4 regions of the Modicisalibacter sp. genome follow, and region 4 is predicted to be linked to each of the others. Evidence: predicted binding sites of a transcription regulator. Region 4 holds the regulator's gene; each other region holds the start of a gene.

Region 1 (4,500 bases), on a different contig from region 4:
CACAACTCCAACCGGCCCATGCTCTCGCGGCTGCTGGAGCGTTTCGGCGCCGAGCTGGTGATGCGCGAGACCGTGCCCGATGACTTCGCCACGACCCGGCGGGTATTGAGCGAAGCCGCCGAGCGCGCCGACGTCATCATCACCACCGGCGGGGTCAGCGTCGGCGAGGAGGATCATGTCCGTCACGCCCTGGAATCGCTGGGCCAACTCGACCTCTGGCAGCTGGCCATGCGCCCCGGCAAGCCGCTGGCGCTGGGGCGCATCGGCCGGACCCGCTTCGTCGGCCTGCCGGGCAATCCGGTGTCGTGCTTCGTCGGCGCCTGGGTCTACCTGCGCCCGCTGATGAGCGCGCTGCTGGGCAGCCCGCGCATGGCCGAACTGCCGCGCCTGTGGGCCCGCGCGGCCTTCGCCACGCGCACCCAGGCCCGCCGCCACTACATGCGCGTCGCCCTCGACTTCACGCCGGAAGGCGTGCTCGCCCGGGCCTTCGCCGACCAGAACTCGGCGGTGCTGTCGTCGTGTCTGGACGCCGATGCCCTGGCGGTGATTCCGGCGAACAGCACGCTGGAGGAAGGCGACACCGTCGAGTGTCTATGGCTGACCCACTGACCCACTACCGGGCGTACCAGCCACAACGGTGAACGGCCTCCATAGCGAGGCCGTTCATCGCCTCAGGTCAGATCACCGAACGGCTGGATGGTCACCGGCTCGCCCGCCTCGACGGCGGCGCGGTCGTCGCCGATCTCGATCAGGCAGTTGGCCGCCACCATCGAGCTGAGGATGCCGGAGCCCTGGCGGCCGGTGGTGCGCACCCACAGCCGCCCTGTCTCGTCGCCGGTATAGACGCCACGGTGGAAATCGACACGTCCCTCCCGGCTCTTGAGGGGCTCCGCGGCCAGCGCGGTCAGGCGCAGCGGCTGCCAGTCGCGCTCGCCCTGCATGCGGCGCAGCATCGGCTGCACGAACTGCAAAAACGTCACCATCACCGCCACGGGATTGCCGGGCAGCCCGAAGAACGGCACCTCGCGCGTGCCCTCCCGGCGGATACGCCCGAACGCCATCGGCCGCCCCGGACGCATGGCGATCCGCCACAGCCCCAGCTCGCCGATGGCCTCCAGCGCCGGCTTGACCCAGTCGGCCTGCCCCACCGAGACCCCGCCGCTGGTCAGCACCATGTCCGCGTCGCGCGCCGCCGCCGCCAGCGCCTCGCGCATGCCATCGAGCTCGTCGCGCAGGATGCCCAGGTCGACCACCTCGCAGCCCAGCCGCGTGAGCAGCCCGCGCAGCGAGAAGCGATTGGTGTCGTAGATGCCCGCGGCGGGCAGCGGCTCGCCCTGGGCGGTCACCTCGTCGCCGGTGGAGAACACCGCCACGCGCAGCGGCCGGAACAGCTCGACCTCGGCCAGCCCCAGCGAGGCCAGCAGCCCCAGGTGCTGCGGACGCAGCCGGGTGCCCGCGGCGAGCGCCGTTGCTCCCCGGGCGAGATCCTCGCCGGCCTGACGCACGTTCTGGCCGTGGCGCACGCGCTCGGGTCGCTCGATCACCACCCGCTCGGCGGAAGCGGCCGCGGCGAGCTGCTCGCTCATGATCACGGTGTCCGCCCCCGGCGGCAGCGGCGCGCCGGTGGTGATGCGCACCGCCTCCCCGGGCGAGAGCGTCATCGCCGGGCGCGAACCGGCCAGCACCTCGCCGACGACCGCCACCTCAGTGGCCGGGCGGTGCTCGTCCCAGCTCAGGGCGATGCCGTCCATGGCGGCGTTGGTGTTCTGCGGCACATCGACCGGCGACACCACGTCCGCCGCCAGGACGCCGTCGACGGCCTCGCTCAGGGGCACGCGCCGGGCGGCGACCGGCGGCGGCGTCATCGCGGCCAGGGCGTCCAGGGTCTCGTCGACGCCGAGCATGCGCTGGCCCAGCTCAAAGCAGGATAGTGTCATGTCATCTCCCTCGGGCCGCGGCGCATCTCGGGCCAGCGCTGCGGCCATTGGCCCAGCCAGGCGACCAGCGCGTCGTGATCGTCCATCGCCAGGCGCTCGACCCCCGGCGGCAGGGCGATGTCATCCGGCGTGGCCACCGCCCGCACCCAGGGGTCGCGGTCGGCCATCAGCGGCTTGTCCAGCACCCGGCGATGCAGCTCCAGCTTGGGCAGTGGCCAGGCCTTGAAGCCCTCCACCAGGATCAGGTCCGGCGCCAGGGGCAGCACATGGGGAATCAGCGCCGCCAGGTCCGCCTCCTCGCGCTCGGGGGTCTCCATCATCAGGGCAAAGCGCTGGCCCGAGGCCACCAGCATCGGCGCGGCCCCCGCCTGGCGCAGTCGATGGCTGTCCTTGCCCGGCCGGTCGACCTCGAAGGCATGGTGGGCGTGCTTGATGACGGCCACCTGCAGCCCGGCCTCGGCCAGACGGGGCAGCAGCGCCTCGAGCAGCGTGGTCTTGCCGGTCCCGCTCCAGGCGGCAATGCCCAGCAGCGGGATCTCCAGCGTGTCAAGCGACAAGGTCATCGGGTTCTCTCGATCATCGGGAAAACTATCGCGTCTCGGAAGCAACAGGCATGCCGACGCACGGCCCCGTCAAGGGCAACAGGTCGGCGTCGTTCCTCGTGATTTCGCCCGGTGCTGGCGGCCCGGGTCAAAACGACCCGTCCGCCCGCAGGCGCCGCTCCATGGCGTCGCGCTCGTCGGGCGAGTTGAGGTTGGCGAAGGCCTCGCGCCGATCGGCGAAGTCGACGTGACACCAGGGGTGGCGCGCGTACCAGCGGTCGATCTTGCGCTCGCCGGCGGCCAGGGCCTCGCCGAGATCGTCGCGCAGCGCGGTGTCGATCAGCGCCACCACCGGATGGGCACGCTCGCCGTCATGGGCCACGGCGATGCGGCAGTCGCCGATGCCCTGGCGCAGGCGGACCACCAGATCCTCGGGCAGGGCCGGCGAGTCGCAGGGCACGAACAGCGCCCACGGGGTTTCCACCGCGCACAGTGCGCTCCACATGCCCATCAGCGGGCCGTGATAGCCCGCCTCGCGGTCGCTGACGAGCGGGTAGCCCAGCTCGCGGTAGCGTTCCAGGCTGCGGTTGGCGTTGATCAGGACCCGATCGACCTGCGGCGTCAGCCGGTCCAGGGCATGCGCGATCAACGGCCGGCCGGCGAGCGGCTCCCAGCCCTTGTCGCGCCCGCCCATGCGACGCCCTTCCCCGCCGGCCAGTATCACGGCGGTCACTTCACCCTCGCGCATGACCCTCACTCCACTCATAGCGTTGTCCCGGCATCATACCCGCCTCAGGAGTTCACGCCGAGAGGCCACGTCTCCGTAATGTCGGCCTGCATGTCGCCGACCTGCAGGCCGCCACGCTCCAGATGCCATTCGGCGTCGCAGCGCTCGGTCAGCACGCTCTGCTGGTGGGCGCTGAGCACGATGGCGCAGCCCGTCTCGCGCAGCGAGAGGATCAGCGCGGTGATGTCGTCGATCGCCTGGCGATCCAGGCTGGCGGTGGGCTCGTCGAGCAGCAGCACGCGCGGCGACAGCAGCCAGGCCCGCGCCAGCGCCAGGCGCATGCGCTCGCCGCCGGACAGCGAGCGGGCGTGCTGCCGGGCATGGTCGGCCAGCCCGCAGCGCGCCAGCATCGAGGCGATGCGCGAGCGCGCATCGTCGCCGCGCCAGCCCTGCCAGCGCGCCACATGGCGCAGGTTGCCGGCGACGCTGGTATCGAAGAGGTAGGGTTGCTGGTGCAGGTAGAGCAGATCGCCGAAGCGCGGCGGCGCCGCCGGCGCGCCGTCGTCCAGGGTCCAGCGGATGGTGCCGCGACGCGGCGTGTCCAGCCCGGCCAGCAGGCGCAGCAGCGTCGTCTTGCCGCTGCCGTTGTCGCCGCGCAGGTGCACCAGCGAACGCCCGTCCCAGCGCAGGTGCGGTATCTCCCACAGGGGCGGCCGACGACCGAAGCCGTGTGACAGCCGGCTTACCTCGAGCATGATCGGTTCCTCGGCGGTTCATAGAGGGTGTTTACAAACGTCACGAGCGACGGCCAGACAAGGCGAAATCAACCGAAAAAGCGCAGTTTATGAGTCGATAAATGAGCATTTTAAGGTTGATTTCAACGCCGTATGGCCTAGCGCAGTAATTTGTAAGCGTCCTCTCAGGCACTCACTATCTGCTGCCCCCGTCCACGCATCACCCCCAGCAGCACATTGAGCAGCAGCGCCAGCAGCAGCAGCACCATGCCCAGCGCGATGCCCTGCGCGAACTCGCCCTTGAGGGTTTCCAGCGCGATCGCCGTGGTGATGGTCCGGGTGAAGTGTTCGATGTTGCCGCCGATCATCACCGCGCTGCCGACCTCGGCGATGATGCGACCGAAGGCGGCCAGGACCGCCGCGATGACGCCGAAGCGCGCCTCGTGGATCAGCATGGCGAAGGCCTGCAGCCGGCCCGCGCCCAGCTGGCGGGCGGTTTCCCAGGCGCGCTGGTCGATGCTCTGCAGCGAGCTGTGCAGCATGGCGATCAGGATCGGCGA
Region 2 (4,500 bases), on a different contig from region 4:
TGTCACGACGCTGCTCGGCCACGCTGGTCTGGTAGGCGTACTCGTCGCGTCCGGGCGCCTTGTAGTCATGGCACAGGAACAGCCGGGTTTCCGGCGGCAGGGCCAGCACCTTCTGGATCGAGCGATATAGGGTACGCGCATCGCCGCCCGGGAAGTCGCAGCGCGCGGTACCGTAGTCCGGCATGAACAGGGTGTCGCCGACGAAGGCGGCATCGCCGATCACGTAGGTCAGACAGGCCGGCGTATGGCCCGGCGTGTGCAGCACCCGGCCTTCCAGGTTGCCGATACGGAAGGTGTCCCCCTCGGCGAACAGCCGATCGAACTGGCTGCCGTCCCGGGCGAACTCGGTACCGGCATTGAAGGCCTTGCCGAAGATCGCCTGGACTTCGGTGATATGCGCACCGATCCCGGTCTTCCCGCCCAGCTTGTCGTGCAGATAGGGGGCGGCGGACAGGTGGTCGGCGTGCACGTGGGTCTCGAGAATCCACTCGACCTCGAGCCCCTCGCGCTGAACGAAGTCGATGATGGCGTCCGCCGAACGCACGTCGGTGCGCCCCGCGGCGTAATCGAAATCGAGCACGGAGTCCAGAATCGCGCAGGCGTGGCTGTCGGGGTCACGCACCACGTAGCTGAAGGTATTGGTGGGCTCGTCAAAGAAGTGGGTAACGACGGGATTGCGCATGGGATGACTCCTTCACGCTCTCGAAATGCCCACCAGCATAACGCATTTTTCGTTCTAACGTTATTCTGTTTTAAACCATAAGAGAGCAGGACTATGCGCCCGGCTCACCGTCAAACATTCCCCTGGTTGTCCTGTTCCACCGCCTCGTGCATGCGTTCGAGCAGGTCGGGAATCGCCGCCTGCACGCGATTCCAGCTGGGGATGAACGGCTTGTCACGCGGGTACTCGAGAAACGCCTGGCCGGCCTCCATGATGTTGGCGGCGAACAGCTCCACCGCCTGCTCCTCGCTGTGCCTGTCGAGGGTCAGCCCGTTCATCACCGCGTCGTTGTCGTAGGTCTCGATCAGGTCCAGGGCGATGCGGTAGTAGGTGGCCTTGATGGTCCGGAAGCACTCGGCGCTGATCGGCACCCCCAGGGTCGCCAGCTTGCGATACAGCGCCTTGGCGATGTCCAGGCTCATGCGGTTGAGCCCGCCCTGGGGGTCCGCCTCGGAGACCGGCTGGTGCTTGTGGTCGTAGACGTCGGCGATATCCACCTGGCACAGCCGCTTGGTGGAATAGTTGCGATGCACCTCGGAAAGCACGCCGATTTCCAGCCCCCAGTCGCTGGGGATCCGGATGCCGTCGAGCACATCGGTGCGCATCGAGAACTCGCCGGACAGCGGATAGCGGTAGCTGTCCAGGTAGTCCAGGTAGGGCAACGGCCCGAAGATCTTCTTCAGGGCACGCAGCAGCGGCGTGACCATCAGGCGCGCCACCCGACCGTTGAGCCGGCCGTCGGCGATCCGCGAGTAGTAGCCCTTGCAGAACTCGTAGTTGAAACGCGGATGCGCCACCGGGTAGATCAGCCGCGCCAGCAGGGAGCGGTCGTAGGTGACGATATCGCAGTCGTGCAACGCCACCGCCTCGGTACGCCCCGAGGCCAGGGTATAGCCGGCGCAGTACCAGACATTGCGTCCCTTGCCGGGCTCCTGCGGCGCCAGCCCCTCGGCGGCCAGCTCGGCATCCAGCGCGCGCAGCCGCGGCCCGTCGTTCCACAGGATGCGGTGGCGTTGCGGCAGGCGCGCAAAGAACCGGCGCGCCTCGAGGAACTGCTCGCGATCCGCCCGGTCGAGGCCGATGACGATTTCGTTCAGATACGGCACCTCGGCCAGCGCCTCGACGATGCGCTCCAGGGCCGGCCCTTCCAGCTCGGAATACAGGGACGGGAGGATCAGGCCCATCGGCCGGCGCCGGGCGAAGCGGCTCAGGTCCGCCTCCAGGGCCTCGACGGGGCGGCGGGTCAGGTTGTGAAAGTTGGTGATGATGCCGTTCTGGTAAAAATCGCTCATGGTGACGCCTCTTCCAGGGGAGCCGGGGGCGCCGGTCCGCACGCGCCCAGCCAGTAGTCCAGGCCCTCGGCCCAGCCCCGCGGGCCGGTCTCTCGGGTTCGATACAGCGCCGCATGGCGCACCTCGACGGGCTGACGATGCTCGCCACGGATCAGCACCGGCGCCTCGACCGCCTCGAGCAGGGAGATATCGTTGGGGCCGTCCCCCAGGCCGAGCGTCTCCGGCGTGACGCCGCGCAGGGCCTGATAACGCGCCACCAGCCAGCGCAGCGACCGGCCCTTGTCGACATCACCCATCACGTGCCAGAAGCGCCCGCCGCGGGTCAGCCTCAGGCCGTCGTTGTCCAGGGCGCGACGCAGCCGTTCCAGCGCGGCCTCGTCGTCATCCCAGAGCAGGGGTTCGCTGCCTTCACGCAGGCGGGCCCGTTCGGCACCCGCCTCGCTCAGCCCGGTCGCCTCGACGACCGCCGCGACGGAGAGCTCACTGAGGATGCGAAACCGCAGGTCCAGCCGCTCGCGCAGTACCGTCAGGCGACGCCGCAGAAAGGCGCTGTCGACGCCGGGCGTCTTGATGCACAGCCCGCCGATGTCTCGCGGATCTCGATCGAGACGCGCATGCTGCCAGTTCGACGGCAGCCCGATCACCGCCCCGTTCTCGGCGATGAAGGGGGTCGCCTCCAGCGCCAGTTCACGGCGCAGCGGCAACAGCTCGGCGCGTGTCTTGCTGGAGACCGGGATCACCGGCGTGCCGGCCTCGCGCAGCCGTCGCAGCCAGTCCGCCGCCGGCGACCAGTCATAGTTGTAATGGTCCAGCAACGATCCATCCAGGTCGGTGAAGACCAGCCATTCCCGCGGTGAAATCGTGGCATCCGTCATGGGGTTCCTCCCGGCAACCGGGCGACGCATCGCCTTGTGTGTCACATACCAAGCACGGAGCGTGCCAGATTTGCCATGCCGTCCGGCGGCCCGAAACACCATCAGGCCACACGACACGGCAGCTCGTGCCTTGCCCTTCTTCTCACGATAGTTCATTCATCGGCGCAGCCCCCAAGCACTACCGACAACCACTTGCACCATGCCGGTGCACTGCGACCCGGGGCGTCCGAAATTGGCACCGGCTATCTCTTCACGCGCTTTTCGAAGCCGGCAACAGACTCATTTTTTGATGATGAGAGTGGTATCATTGGTAGCCATTATTGCCATTCGACCTCGGACGATCGCAAATGCAGACCACCTCACGAAGCATCCTCGTCATGGGGGTTTCCGGCTCCGGGAAATCACATATCGGACGGGATGTCGCGGCGGCTATCGGTGCCGAATTCATTGATGCCGATGACCATCACAGTCCGACCAGCATTGCCAAGATGTCACGCGGCGAGCCGCTCACCGATGATGACCGGGAAGGCTGGCTGAAAACCCTCTCCGATCTCTATCGCCACCACCGAGAAGCCGGCCACGACCTGGTGATCGGTTGCTCCGCCCTCAAGCACCATTATCGGGACGTTCTGCGACGCGGCGCCCCGGATCTGAAGATTCTCTACCTGCACGGCGAGCGCGATGTCCTGCTGTCACGACTCAACAGCCGGGGAGGCCACTTCTTTGCCGGTGAGCACATGCTGGACAGTCAGCTCGGCACCCTGGAACCGCCGGGCGAGGATGAGGCCTTTCGGGTCGATATCCGCGAGACGCCCGAAAGGATCGTGACGCAGTTTGTCGAACACATTGCACACTCCTGACGCAATGAACGGCCGGATATAACAAGAAAAGCGGCGCCAAACGGCGCCGCTTTTCTTGTATCGATGAGCGCACAAATCAGAGGCGACCACCGAGCCAGACAAGCCATATCATTTTTTCCGCGGGAGCCCATTCATTCGCGACAAACCATCTGCAATGACAGCGCCGCCGGAGGGGCGACCTCCCTCCCACACAACCGCCCTTCAGGCCATGTGTTGTTCGGCCAGGGCGCACAGCCCTGCCAGGGTCGCTGCGTCGCTGTCGACCTCGATGGGAGAGAAACCTTCCGCCTCCAGAGCGCGTCGATACAGCCCGTTGAGAGTCGTCGACCCGACCAGCACCACCTCATTCGCCTCGGGTGCCATCGCCCGCTGCGCACGGACCTCGCTGCCGATGGTCACGCCGGACAGGAAGCTGCCCACCTGCCCGGCCGCCAGCCCGGCGTAGAGGTGACGGCTGCGCGCCTCGAACAGGGCATGCAGCAACCCGCCCGGATGATGCGCCGCCTTCAGCCCCTGCGCGAAGGCCTCGGCATCGAAATCCGCCGACTCGCGCGCCGGCTCGCCCGGCAGCGTATGAAAGCGCACCGCATGATAGAGCTCACCGGTCATCAGGGTGGTGAAACCCACCAGTCGTCCGCCCTCCAGACGCGCCCACTTGCTGTGGGTCCCGGGCAGGCAGCACAGCGCCGAGTCGCCGCCGCGCCGAGCCAGGGCACCGAAGGCCTGGATCTCCTCGCCGCGCATCACGTCGA
Region 3 (4,500 bases), on a different contig from region 4:
CGGGCATGCCGGGCAGCGCCCGGCCCGCCGCCAGCCCCTCGGCCTACCCGGCGATGCGTGCCGCGCTGGCCGCCTGGCAGCGCGCGGTGCGGGACAGCAGCGATGTCTGGAAGCGCATCGAACGGCTGGCCGCCATGGACCTGGCCGAGGTGCTGGCGATCGTCGCCTCGGCCCACGAGATCGCTGGCCTCAACCGTGAGCTGCGCCAGGAGAAGGCCGCGCTGGCCGAGGCCAACCGGCGGCTCGAGCGGCTGGCGCTGCGCGACCCGCTGACCGGCGCCTACAACCGCTACCGCATCGAGCAGACCATCGACGCCGAGCTGAGTGCCGCACAGCGCTATGCCCGTGATTGCGCGCTGCTGCTGTTCGATGTCGACCACTTCAAGCAGGTCAACGATGTCCACGGGCACGAGGCGGGCGACCGGGTGTTGATCGCGCTCACCGAGGCCGTCAGCGGCGCCCTGCGCGGCTGCGACTACCTGGGGCGCTGGGGGGGCGAGGAGTTCGTGATCGTGGCCTCGAGCACCTCGCTGAGCGAGGCCTGCCGGCTGGCGGAACGCCTGCGGGCGCTGATCGCCGGGCTCGAGATCGACGGCTACCCGGAGCACGTGACCGTCAGCCTGGGGGTGGCGGCGTGGCGTCCGGGGGATGACCGCAAGTCGCTGGTCGCCCGTGCCGACCGGGCCATGTACCGGGCCAAGCGCCAGGGGCGCAATCGCGTGGTGAGCCAGGCCGATCGCGTCAACGAGGCGGCACGCCCGGGGGCCTGACCCCGGGGGAGAGAAGGGTTACTTGAGCCCCAGGCGCCGGGCGAGGCGGTGCAGGTTGCCGCCGTCCACACCCAGTGCGCGGGCAGTGGCCGACCAGTTGCCGTCGTGGGCGTCGAGGGCCGCGGCGATGTAGCGCCGCTGGAAGCGCTCGGTGGCCGGGCGCAGTGGCTCGTCGGGCCTGTCGGTCGTGCCGGCCGGCCCCCGCTCGGCGGCTGTTGGCGCGGCCGGTGCCGGTGCGGCCGTGTCGGGCAGGTCGAGGTGCTCGCGGGTGATGCGCACCACGGCCTGACGCCGGGTATCGGGGTCCCGTCCGCCGGCCTCGCCCAGGCTGTCGCCCAGCGCCCGCAGCGCGGCACGTCCCAGGGTGTGTTCCAGCTCACGGACGTTGCCGGGCCAGTGCCAGGCCGCCAGTGCCGCCTCGGCGTCGGCCGACAGGCGCAGGTTGCCGATGCCCAGGCGCACCCGGTTGTCGGCGAGGAAGTGACCGGCCAGCAGCGGCAGATCCTCGCGGCGCTCGCGCAGCGGCGGCACCTGGAGGGGGAAGGCGCTGAGCCGGTGGTAGAGGTCCTCGCGAAAGCGCCCGGCGGCGGCCTCCGCGGCCAGGTCGCGGTTGGTCACGGCAATCACCCGCACATCCACGCGCTGCACGCGCTCGCTGCCCAGCGGCTGGATCTCGCCCTCCTGCAGGGCGCGCAGCAACTTGGGCTGCAGGGCCAGCGGCAGTTCCCCGATCTCGTCGAGCATCAGCGTGCCGCCGTCGGCCATGGCGAAGTGGCCGCGATGGTCCTGAATCGCCCCGGAAAAGGCGCCGCGCCGGTGACCGAACAGCTCGCTCTCGATCAGCGACTCCGGCAGGCTGGCACAGTTGACCTGGACCAGCGGGCCCTGGTGGCGGTTCGAGCGGGCGTGCAGGGCGCGTACCACGCGCTCCTTGCCGACCCCCGTCTCGCCCTGCAGCAGCACGCACATGTCGGTGGGCGCCACCAGATCGATAGTCTCGTCGAGGCGTCGCATGGCCGGGCTGTTCCAGTGCATGGCCGGCTGCGGCTGACGCTCCTGGTCGAGGGCCTCGCTGAGCCGCGAGCGGGTCTGATTGAGCTGGCTGGCCAGGCGCAGGCAGGTAGCCAGCAGATGCGCCTTGGCCAGCAGCTCCTCGTCGTCGAGCGTCTCGAGCCGTCCGGCCTCGAGGGCATCCAGCGTCAGCACCCCGAGCAACCGCTCGCCGTCGCGCAGCGCCACACCCAGGCAGTCGTGCACCGTGCTCAGCGCCTCGTCGAGCAGGCCGTCGAAGGGGTCGGGCAGGGGGCTGTCGGGCGGGAAGCGGCACACCGCGTCGTGGCTGGCGATGGCGGCCAGGCGCGGATGGTCGGCGAGGGCGAAGTGGCGGCCGCGCACGTCGGCGGGCAGGCCCAGCACCGCCACCGGCTGCAGTCCCGTATCGGTGGCGACCATCAGGGTGCTGGCATCGGCCGGGTAGTCGCCCACCAGGGTGCCGAGCAGATCCGACCAGCCGTCGGGCAGAGTCTCGGGCGGGGCGCCGTCGGCCAGCCGGGTCAGCAGCGCCCGCAGTGCCTGATAGAAGCGTGTCATTCTGACACTCCTTGCGGTGTTTCTGTCGGAATGACAACAAAAAGGCTGTCATTTGTACAGCAACGAGCCTGGCATGTGGCCCGCGCCGCCGGGTGCCCGGCCCCTCGCGCCGTTCCAGCGCCGTTGGCACGCGGCCTGCAAGGCAGGCTGCGGCAGGCTGTCGCGGGGCCTGGGGGATGGCACGTGCCTTGCGAAGGGTAGGGCGTCATCATCCTCAGTTCAGGAGTTTCACGCATGCTGACCCCGCAACAGGAAGAGCTGGTCGCCGCCACCGCCCCCGTCGTCGCCGCCAATCTCGAGGCGATCACCTCGCGCTTCTACCCGCTGATGTTCGAGCGCTACCCGGAAGTCAAGGCGCTGTTCAACGCCGCCCACCAGGCCAGCGGTGGCCAGCCGCGCGCCCTGGCCGGCTCGGTGCTGCGCTACGTGCAGCTGCGTGGCGATCGCGAGCAGGCCAAGGCGTCACTGTCGCTGGTGGTCGGCAAGCACATCTCGCTGGGCATCCGCCCCGACCAGTACCCGATCGTCGGCGAGTGCCTGATGGCGGCGATCGGCGAGGTGCTGGGTGATGCCGTCACGCCCGAGATCGCCGCCGCCTGGCAGGGCGTCTACGAGGAGCTGGCCGGCCTGCTGATCGAGCTGGAGGCGGAAGCCTATCAGGAATTCGCCTCGCGCCCCGGCGGCTGGCAGGGGGCCCGCGCCTTCCGCGTCGCCGAGACCCGTGACGAGAGCGCCGAGATCCGCTCCTTCGTTCTGGCGCCCGAGGACGGCGGCCAGGTGGCCGACTTCCGTCCGGGGCAGTTCATCGGCGTCAAGCTGACCATCGACGGTGAGCCGGTGTACCGCCACTACAGCCTGTCCGCGCCGCCCAACGGCAAGACCTACCGGCTGTCGATCAAGCGCGAGCCGGGCGGCCGGGTCAGCCAGCACTTCCATGAAGCGATGAGCGAGGGTGCGCGGCTCGAGCTGCTGCCGCCGTCGGGCGACCTGACGCTGGAGGCAGGGGCCGAACCGGTGATGCTGATCAGCGGCGGCGTGGGCCAGACACCGATGCTGTCGCTGGCCGACGAGGCGCTGGCACAGGGTCGCCAGGTCACCTATCTGCATGCCGCCCGCGACGGCAGCGTGCACGCCTTTGCCGATGAAGTGGCCGCCCTCGAGGCGCGCTATCCGCAGCAGTTCAAGGCCGTCACCCTCTACGAGGCGCCGCGCGAGAGCGATGCCCCGGATCACGCCGGTTTCGTCGACCGCGCGCTGCTGGCCCGCTACCTGCCGGGGCAGCAGACCCTGTGCTACATCGTCGGTCCGCAGGGCTTCATGAGCCACGTCAACGCCGAACTGGCCGCGCTGGACGTGCCCGAGGCGAAGCGTCGCTTCGAGACCTTCGGCCCGACCCAGCCGTTGGCGGCGTAAGGCGCCGGCCGGCCTCATGGTGCCACCCGATCACGGGATAGGAAAAAACTATGATGGCCGGCCATTGATTAGGGCTCTAACGAGCGCCATGTTCCCTCCACCACTCATGACGAGACTGGCCAAGGAGAGACCATGGCGCACGAGACACTGCTTTCCCCCCTGGACATCGGCCGCCTGACCCTGCCCAACCGGGTGATCATGGCGCCGCTGACCCGTGCCCGCACCCCGGACAGCGTGCCCGGCGACCTGCAGGCCGAGTACTATGCCCAGCGCGCCGGCGCCGGGCTGATCATCAGTGAAGCCACCAACATCTCGCCCACCGCGCGGGGCTACGTCTATACCCCGGGGATCTATACCGATGCCCAGGAGGCCGGCTGGCGCAAGGTGGTCAAGGCCGTGCACGATGCCGGCGGCCGCATGGCGCTGCAGCTCTGGCACGTGGGCCGAGTCTCCCACGAGATTGTCCAGCCCGAAGGGCGTCAGCCGGTGGCGCCGAGCGCCCTGCGCGGCGAAGGGGCCGAATGCTTCGCCGAATTCCCCGACGGCAGCGCCGGACGCTACCCGGTGAGCACTCCGCGGGCGCTGGAACTCGACGAGATTCCGGCGCTCATCGACGACTACCGTCAGGCGGCCAGACGCGCCAAGCGCGCCGGCTTCGACATGGTCGAGGTGCATGCCGCCAACGCCTACCTGCTGCAGCAGTTCCTGGCCACCGGCGCCAACCGGC
Region 4 (4,500 bases):
CGGATTCGACGGCTTCCGCGAGGGTCATCTCGCTGTCCCGGGTCAGCGGGTGGCGCCGCCGCGTGGCCGAGTAGCGCTCGAGCAGGATCTTGTCCTCGGAGGTCAGGTAGACCACCTGGCAGTCGAGGCCGCGGGCGCGCAGCGTTTCCAGCAGCCCGGGAAAGCGTTCGAGGGCGGTGGGCACGTTGCGGGCATCGATGCTCACGGCAATATTGGAGCGGCGGGTGTCGTCCTGTCGGAGTTCATCGATCAGGGGGTCGAGGAGCATGGCCGGCAGGTTGTCGATGGCATAGAAGCCCAGGTCCTCGAGGGCCTGGAGGGCGATCGACTTGCCGGACCCGGAACGACCGCTGATGATCACGAGCTGCATCGCGGCGGCTCTCCTGGTGGCGGTGGAACGAGAAGCGCGACTAGCCGAGCGTCTCGCCGGATGTGCCTTCCTGGCGGCGAATGGCGTCGAGCAGGGTCTCGTAGAGCTCGCGCTGACTTTCGCTGTGACGCAGACGGCTGCGGATGTCGGCGTCGTTCATGATGCCGGCCACCTGGCCCAGCAGGGCGAGGTGAGTGTCGTCCGCTTCCTCGGGCACCAGCAGCACGAAGATCAGGTCGACCGGCTCGCCGTCGACGGCATCGAAGTCGATGGGTTCCTGCAGCTTGAGGAAGCCGGCGATCGGCGCCTTGCAGTGAGGGTTGCGCGCATGGGGGATCGCCACGCCGTTGCCGATCCCGGTGCTGCCCAGCCGCTCGCGGCCGATCAGGCGGCTGAAGACTTCCTGGCTGTCCAGGCTCGGCGTGTTCTGCGCGATGAAGGTGCTGAAGAATTCCAGCACGCGCTTCTTGCTCCCCCCGGGCACCGCGAAGAGCGTGCGCTCGGGGGGCAGGATGGCTTCCAGTGTCATGATGGGCGGAGTCAGCGGGCCCCGGCGCCTTGCGCGCGGGCCTGGGCCTTTTCCTTGTGCTTGACGAGCTGGCGATCGAGCTTGTCGGCCAGAGCGTCGATGGCGGCGTACATGTCGCCATTCTCGGCTTCGGCATGCAAGTCGGCACCGGCGGCGTGAAGGGTGCAGGCAGCCTGGTGGCGTTCCTTCTCGACCGAGAGGGTTACCTGAACGGTCGTGATGTTGTCGTAATGACGCTCGAGACGCGTCAGTTTCTCGTTGACGTAGTCACGCAATGCATCTGTCAGTTCGACATGATGGCCGGTGATATTCGCTTGCATGGACACGCTCCTGTTCCGGCGAGTGGTGGCTCGATTGTAACCCTTTTTGCAGCTTAGCAAACCCCTGTGAGAGGGCCGACGTGAAGATGGTTCGGACCCTGTCGATCAGGACGCTTCTGCGCCCCTTCAGGCTAGTCGCTTGCGCTCGCTGGAGGAAGGGATCCCCATGGCCTCGCGATACTTGGCGACGGTGCGGCGAGCCACCTTGATGCCGTCCGCGGCGAGCAGGTCGACCAGCTTGCTGTCGGAGAGCGGCTTGCGGGGCGGTTCCTCGCCGATCAGCTTCTTGAGCCGGGCGCGGATCGCGGTGCTGGAATGCGCATCGCCCTCGCCGCCGACATGGCTCGAGAAGAAGTACTTGAGCTCGAAGACGCCGCGTGGCGTGTGGATGAACTTCTGGGTGGTCACCCGCGAGATGGTGGATTCGTGCATTTCCACCGCCTGTGCGATGTCGGCCAGGATCAGGGGCTTCATGGATTCCTCGCCGTGGTCGAGGAAGTCCAGTTGCCGGGTCATGATCTCGCGCCCGACCTTGAGCAGGGTGTCGTTGCGGCTGGAGAGGCTCTTGATCAGCCAGCGCGCCTCCTGCAGGTGCTGCTTCATGAAAGTGTTGTCGTCGCTCTTGTCGGCGCGGCGAATCAGGGCGGCATAGTCGGGCTGGATGCGCAGGCGGGGCAGGGCTTCGGGGTTGAGCTCGATGCGCCAGCCTTCGTGCGAGTGGCGTGCCACCAGATCGGGAATCACGTAGTCGTTGCCGGTGGCGTCGAAGGCCTGGCCGGGACGCGGATCGAGGGTACGGATCAGCGCGATCACGCTGTCGAGCTGGTCGTCATCGAGCCGCAGCCGGCGCTTGAGCAGCTTGCGGTCGTCGCCGGCCAGGGCCTCGAGGAACTGCCGCACCAGTCGCCGGGCCTGAGGGAGCAGGGGCGTGTCGTCGGGCAGGACGCCGAGCTGTAAAAGCAGGCATTCGCGCAGGTCGCGGGCCAGGGCGCCGGTGGGCTCGAACTGCTGAAGGCGCATCAGTACCGCTTCCACCTCTGGGGCGCGCAGCCCCTCGAGGCCCTGGGCGCGCAGCCCGTCGACGAGACTGTCTAGGGGGGCGGCCAGGTAGCCGTCGGCGTCGACGGCGTCGATCAGGGTTTCGGCGATGATGCGTTCGCGCTCGTTCAGGTCGGCCATGGCGAGCTGCCAGGTGAGGTGGTCCTGAAGGCTTTCCCCGGCGGCATTGCGTTCGAGATCCGGCCCCTCGTCGCTGCGACTGCCGGAAGCCATGTCCTGATAGGTGTCGGACCAGTCGCTGTCGACGGCCAGCTCATCCGGGATGTCCTGGTTCCAGTCGTCCTCGGCCGCATCGCTGACGGCGGTCTCGCCGAACTCCTCCTCCATCTCGAGCATGGGGTTGGACTCGAGCGCCTGCTGAATTTCCTGGCGGAGGTCCAGCGTCGACAGCTGCAGCAACTGGATGGCCTGCTGCAGCTGGGGCGTCATGGTCAGCTGCGTGCCGACCCGGAGCTGCAACGTGGGTTTCATAGCCATGACGTGCCTACTTCGCTGACGGATTCGGGGATACCGTATCCCGCCCCCTCACGGCTTGCAAGTAGTTAAGCAATAACCGTGCCACGAAGCGCCGTAACGGTCGAGGGTTTCGTCGGAAGGAGGGTCAGAGCCGGAATTCGTGGCCCAGGTAGACTTCGCGTACCTTCTCGCTGGCCAGGATCGCCTCGGCGCTACCTTCGGCGATGATCTGGCCGTCGCCGACGATGTAGGCCTTGTCGCAGATGTCCAGCGTCTCGCGGACGTTGTGGTCGGTGATGAGGATGCCGATGCCGCGGTCGCGCAGCTGGCGGATGATGCTCTTTATCTCGCCCACCGAGATGGGGTCGACGCCGGCAAAGGGTTCATCGAGCAGGATGAAGGCCGGTTCGGTGGCCAGCGAGCGAGCGATTTCCACGCGGCGGCGCTCGCCGCCGGACAGGCTCATGCCCGTGTTGTCGCGAATGTGATCGATATGGAACTCCTCGAGCAGTTGCTCGAGGAGTTTCCTGCGCCCCGCCTTGTCGAGATCCCGGCGAGTCTCGAGGATGGCCATGATGTTGTCGGCCACCGAGAGCTTGCGGAAGATCGAGGCCTCCTGGGGCAGGTAGCCGATCCCGGCGCGGGCGCGCTGGTGCATGGGGGCGCGGCTCAGGTCCAGATCGTCGATGGTCACCTCGCCGGCGTCGGCGCGCACCAGACCGACGATCATGTAGAACGAGGTGGTCTTGCCCGCCCCGTTGGGGCCGAGCAGGCCGACGATGCTGCCCTGGCCGATGGTCAGGCTGATGTCCTGGACCACGCGGCGGTTCTTGTAGCTCTTGGCGAGATGGCGGGCGACAAGGGTCTTCATGGTCATCCTCAGGACGGCGGGTTCACGGCGACGACTTGGGGGTCAGGGTCATGCGGACCCGCTGGCCGTCGCTGCCCTGCGCCTTGGAGCGGGCCTGGACCTTGCGGCTGTCGAGATAGTACTCGACATAGGCGCCGTTGAAGGTGTCGCGGGCCTGGTGAAGCTCGGCGTTGCCGATCAGTTCGACCCGGCGTTCGGCGGCATGATAGATGACGGTGTCGCCCCAGCCCTTCACCAGTTGGTCGTCGGGGGCCGGGCGCTGTTCCAGATAGGCGCGCTGCGTGTCGCCGGTGGCGGTGACCCGGGTCACCTCGCCCTGGTCGTTGCGCGCGATCTCGACGCGTTCGGCCTCGAGCACCATGCTGCCCTGGGTCAGGTTGACGTCGCCGGTGTAGACGGCGGTACCGGCACGGTCATCGAGGTCAAGGCGGTCCGCCGCCACGTTGATGGGCTGGCGGGCATCGCTCTCCAGGGCCGAGACGCCGGGGGCGAACAAGGCCAGTGCGGTCAGGCCGAGGCCGGCAAGATAGGGGCGCATCAGGTTCCTCCCTGTGGGCTGATCGGCGGATGAAAGCCTTGAACGTCGCCGTTCAGGCGCATGCGGCCGGTGTCGATCCAGGCGTCGAGCCGATCGCCGCTGACCCGTTGGCGATACTGGCGCAGCGTGGCGCGACTGTCGCTCCAGGCGTGGTAGGTATCGGCATCGTAATGGAGCACATCACTGGTTGCCTGCCAGCCTTCTTCCGGCGCCCGGAGCCTGGCATGGCCGATGAGTACCAGCGGGTTGCCGCCAGCCTCCAGCCTACCCTTGTCGGCGGTGGCAAGCCAGGTGCGACCCTGCTTGTCGTCCAGGCGGGCCCGCGGGGTCTCCAGGCGGGTGACGTCGTCCCCGGGG

What was found. Region 4 encodes sigma-54, which starts transcription at its own class of promoters, with help from an activator protein. Its sites were predicted from a motif close to TGGCACNNNNNTTGCTNT; they were not measured.
Region 1: a site for sigma-54 is predicted at 2,539-2,556, ahead of mobB (molybdopterin-guanine dinucleotide biosynthesis protein B). Genes of this name have one in related genera too.
Region 2: a site for sigma-54 is predicted at 2,938-2,955, ahead of ACTCB7_RS03585 (HAD-IIB family hydrolase). Genes of this name have one in related genera too.
Region 3: a site for sigma-54 is predicted at 2,485-2,502, ahead of hmpA (NO-inducible flavohemoprotein). Genes of this name have one in related genera too.

The regions. Positions count from the first base shown of each region.
Region 1 covers NZ_JBSREH010000014.1:69,706-74,205, forward strand. Annotated here, with positions in the region: gene ACTCB7_RS05280 (molybdopterin molybdotransferase MoeA) at 1-609, shown strand, start outside; gene ACTCB7_RS05285 (bifunctional molybdopterin-guanine dinucleotide biosynthesis adaptor protein MobB/molybdopterin molybdotransferase MoeA) at 672-1,937, opposite strand; gene mobB (molybdopterin-guanine dinucleotide biosynthesis protein B) at 1,934-2,500, opposite strand; gene mobA (molybdenum cofactor guanylyltransferase MobA) at 2,628-3,227, opposite strand; gene ACTCB7_RS05300 (ABC transporter ATP-binding protein) at 3,272-3,961, opposite strand; gene ACTCB7_RS05305 (ABC transporter permease) at 4,126-4,500, opposite strand, start outside.
Region 2 covers NZ_JBSREH010000004.1:4,424-8,923, reverse strand. Annotated here, with positions in the region: gene ACTCB7_RS03595 (MBL fold metallo-hydrolase) at 1-682, opposite strand, end outside; gene ACTCB7_RS03590 (glycosyltransferase family protein) at 793-2,013, opposite strand; gene ACTCB7_RS03585 (HAD-IIB family hydrolase) at 2,010-2,888, opposite strand; gene ACTCB7_RS03580 (gluconokinase) at 3,236-3,748, shown strand; gene ACTCB7_RS03575 (2-dehydro-3-deoxygalactonokinase) at 3,950-4,500, opposite strand, start outside.
Region 3 covers NZ_JBSREH010000001.1:351,284-355,783, reverse strand. Annotated here, with positions in the region: gene ACTCB7_RS01685 (sensor domain-containing diguanylate cyclase) at 1-770, shown strand, start outside; gene norR (nitric oxide reductase transcriptional regulator NorR) at 789-2,360, opposite strand; gene hmpA (NO-inducible flavohemoprotein) at 2,595-3,773, shown strand; gene ACTCB7_RS01670 (alkene reductase) at 3,906-4,500, shown strand, end outside.
Region 4 covers NZ_JBSREH010000041.1:86,855-91,354, forward strand. Annotated here, with positions in the region: gene rapZ (RNase adapter RapZ) at 1-370, opposite strand, end outside; gene ptsN (PTS IIA-like nitrogen regulatory protein PtsN) at 411-899, opposite strand; gene hpf (ribosome hibernation-promoting factor, HPF/YfiA family) at 911-1,219, opposite strand; gene ACTCB7_RS12515 (RNA polymerase factor sigma-54) at 1,346-2,755, opposite strand; gene lptB (LPS export ABC transporter ATP-binding protein) at 2,880-3,605, opposite strand; gene lptA (lipopolysaccharide transport periplasmic protein LptA) at 3,628-4,143, opposite strand; gene lptC (LPS export ABC transporter periplasmic protein LptC) at 4,143-4,500, opposite strand, start outside.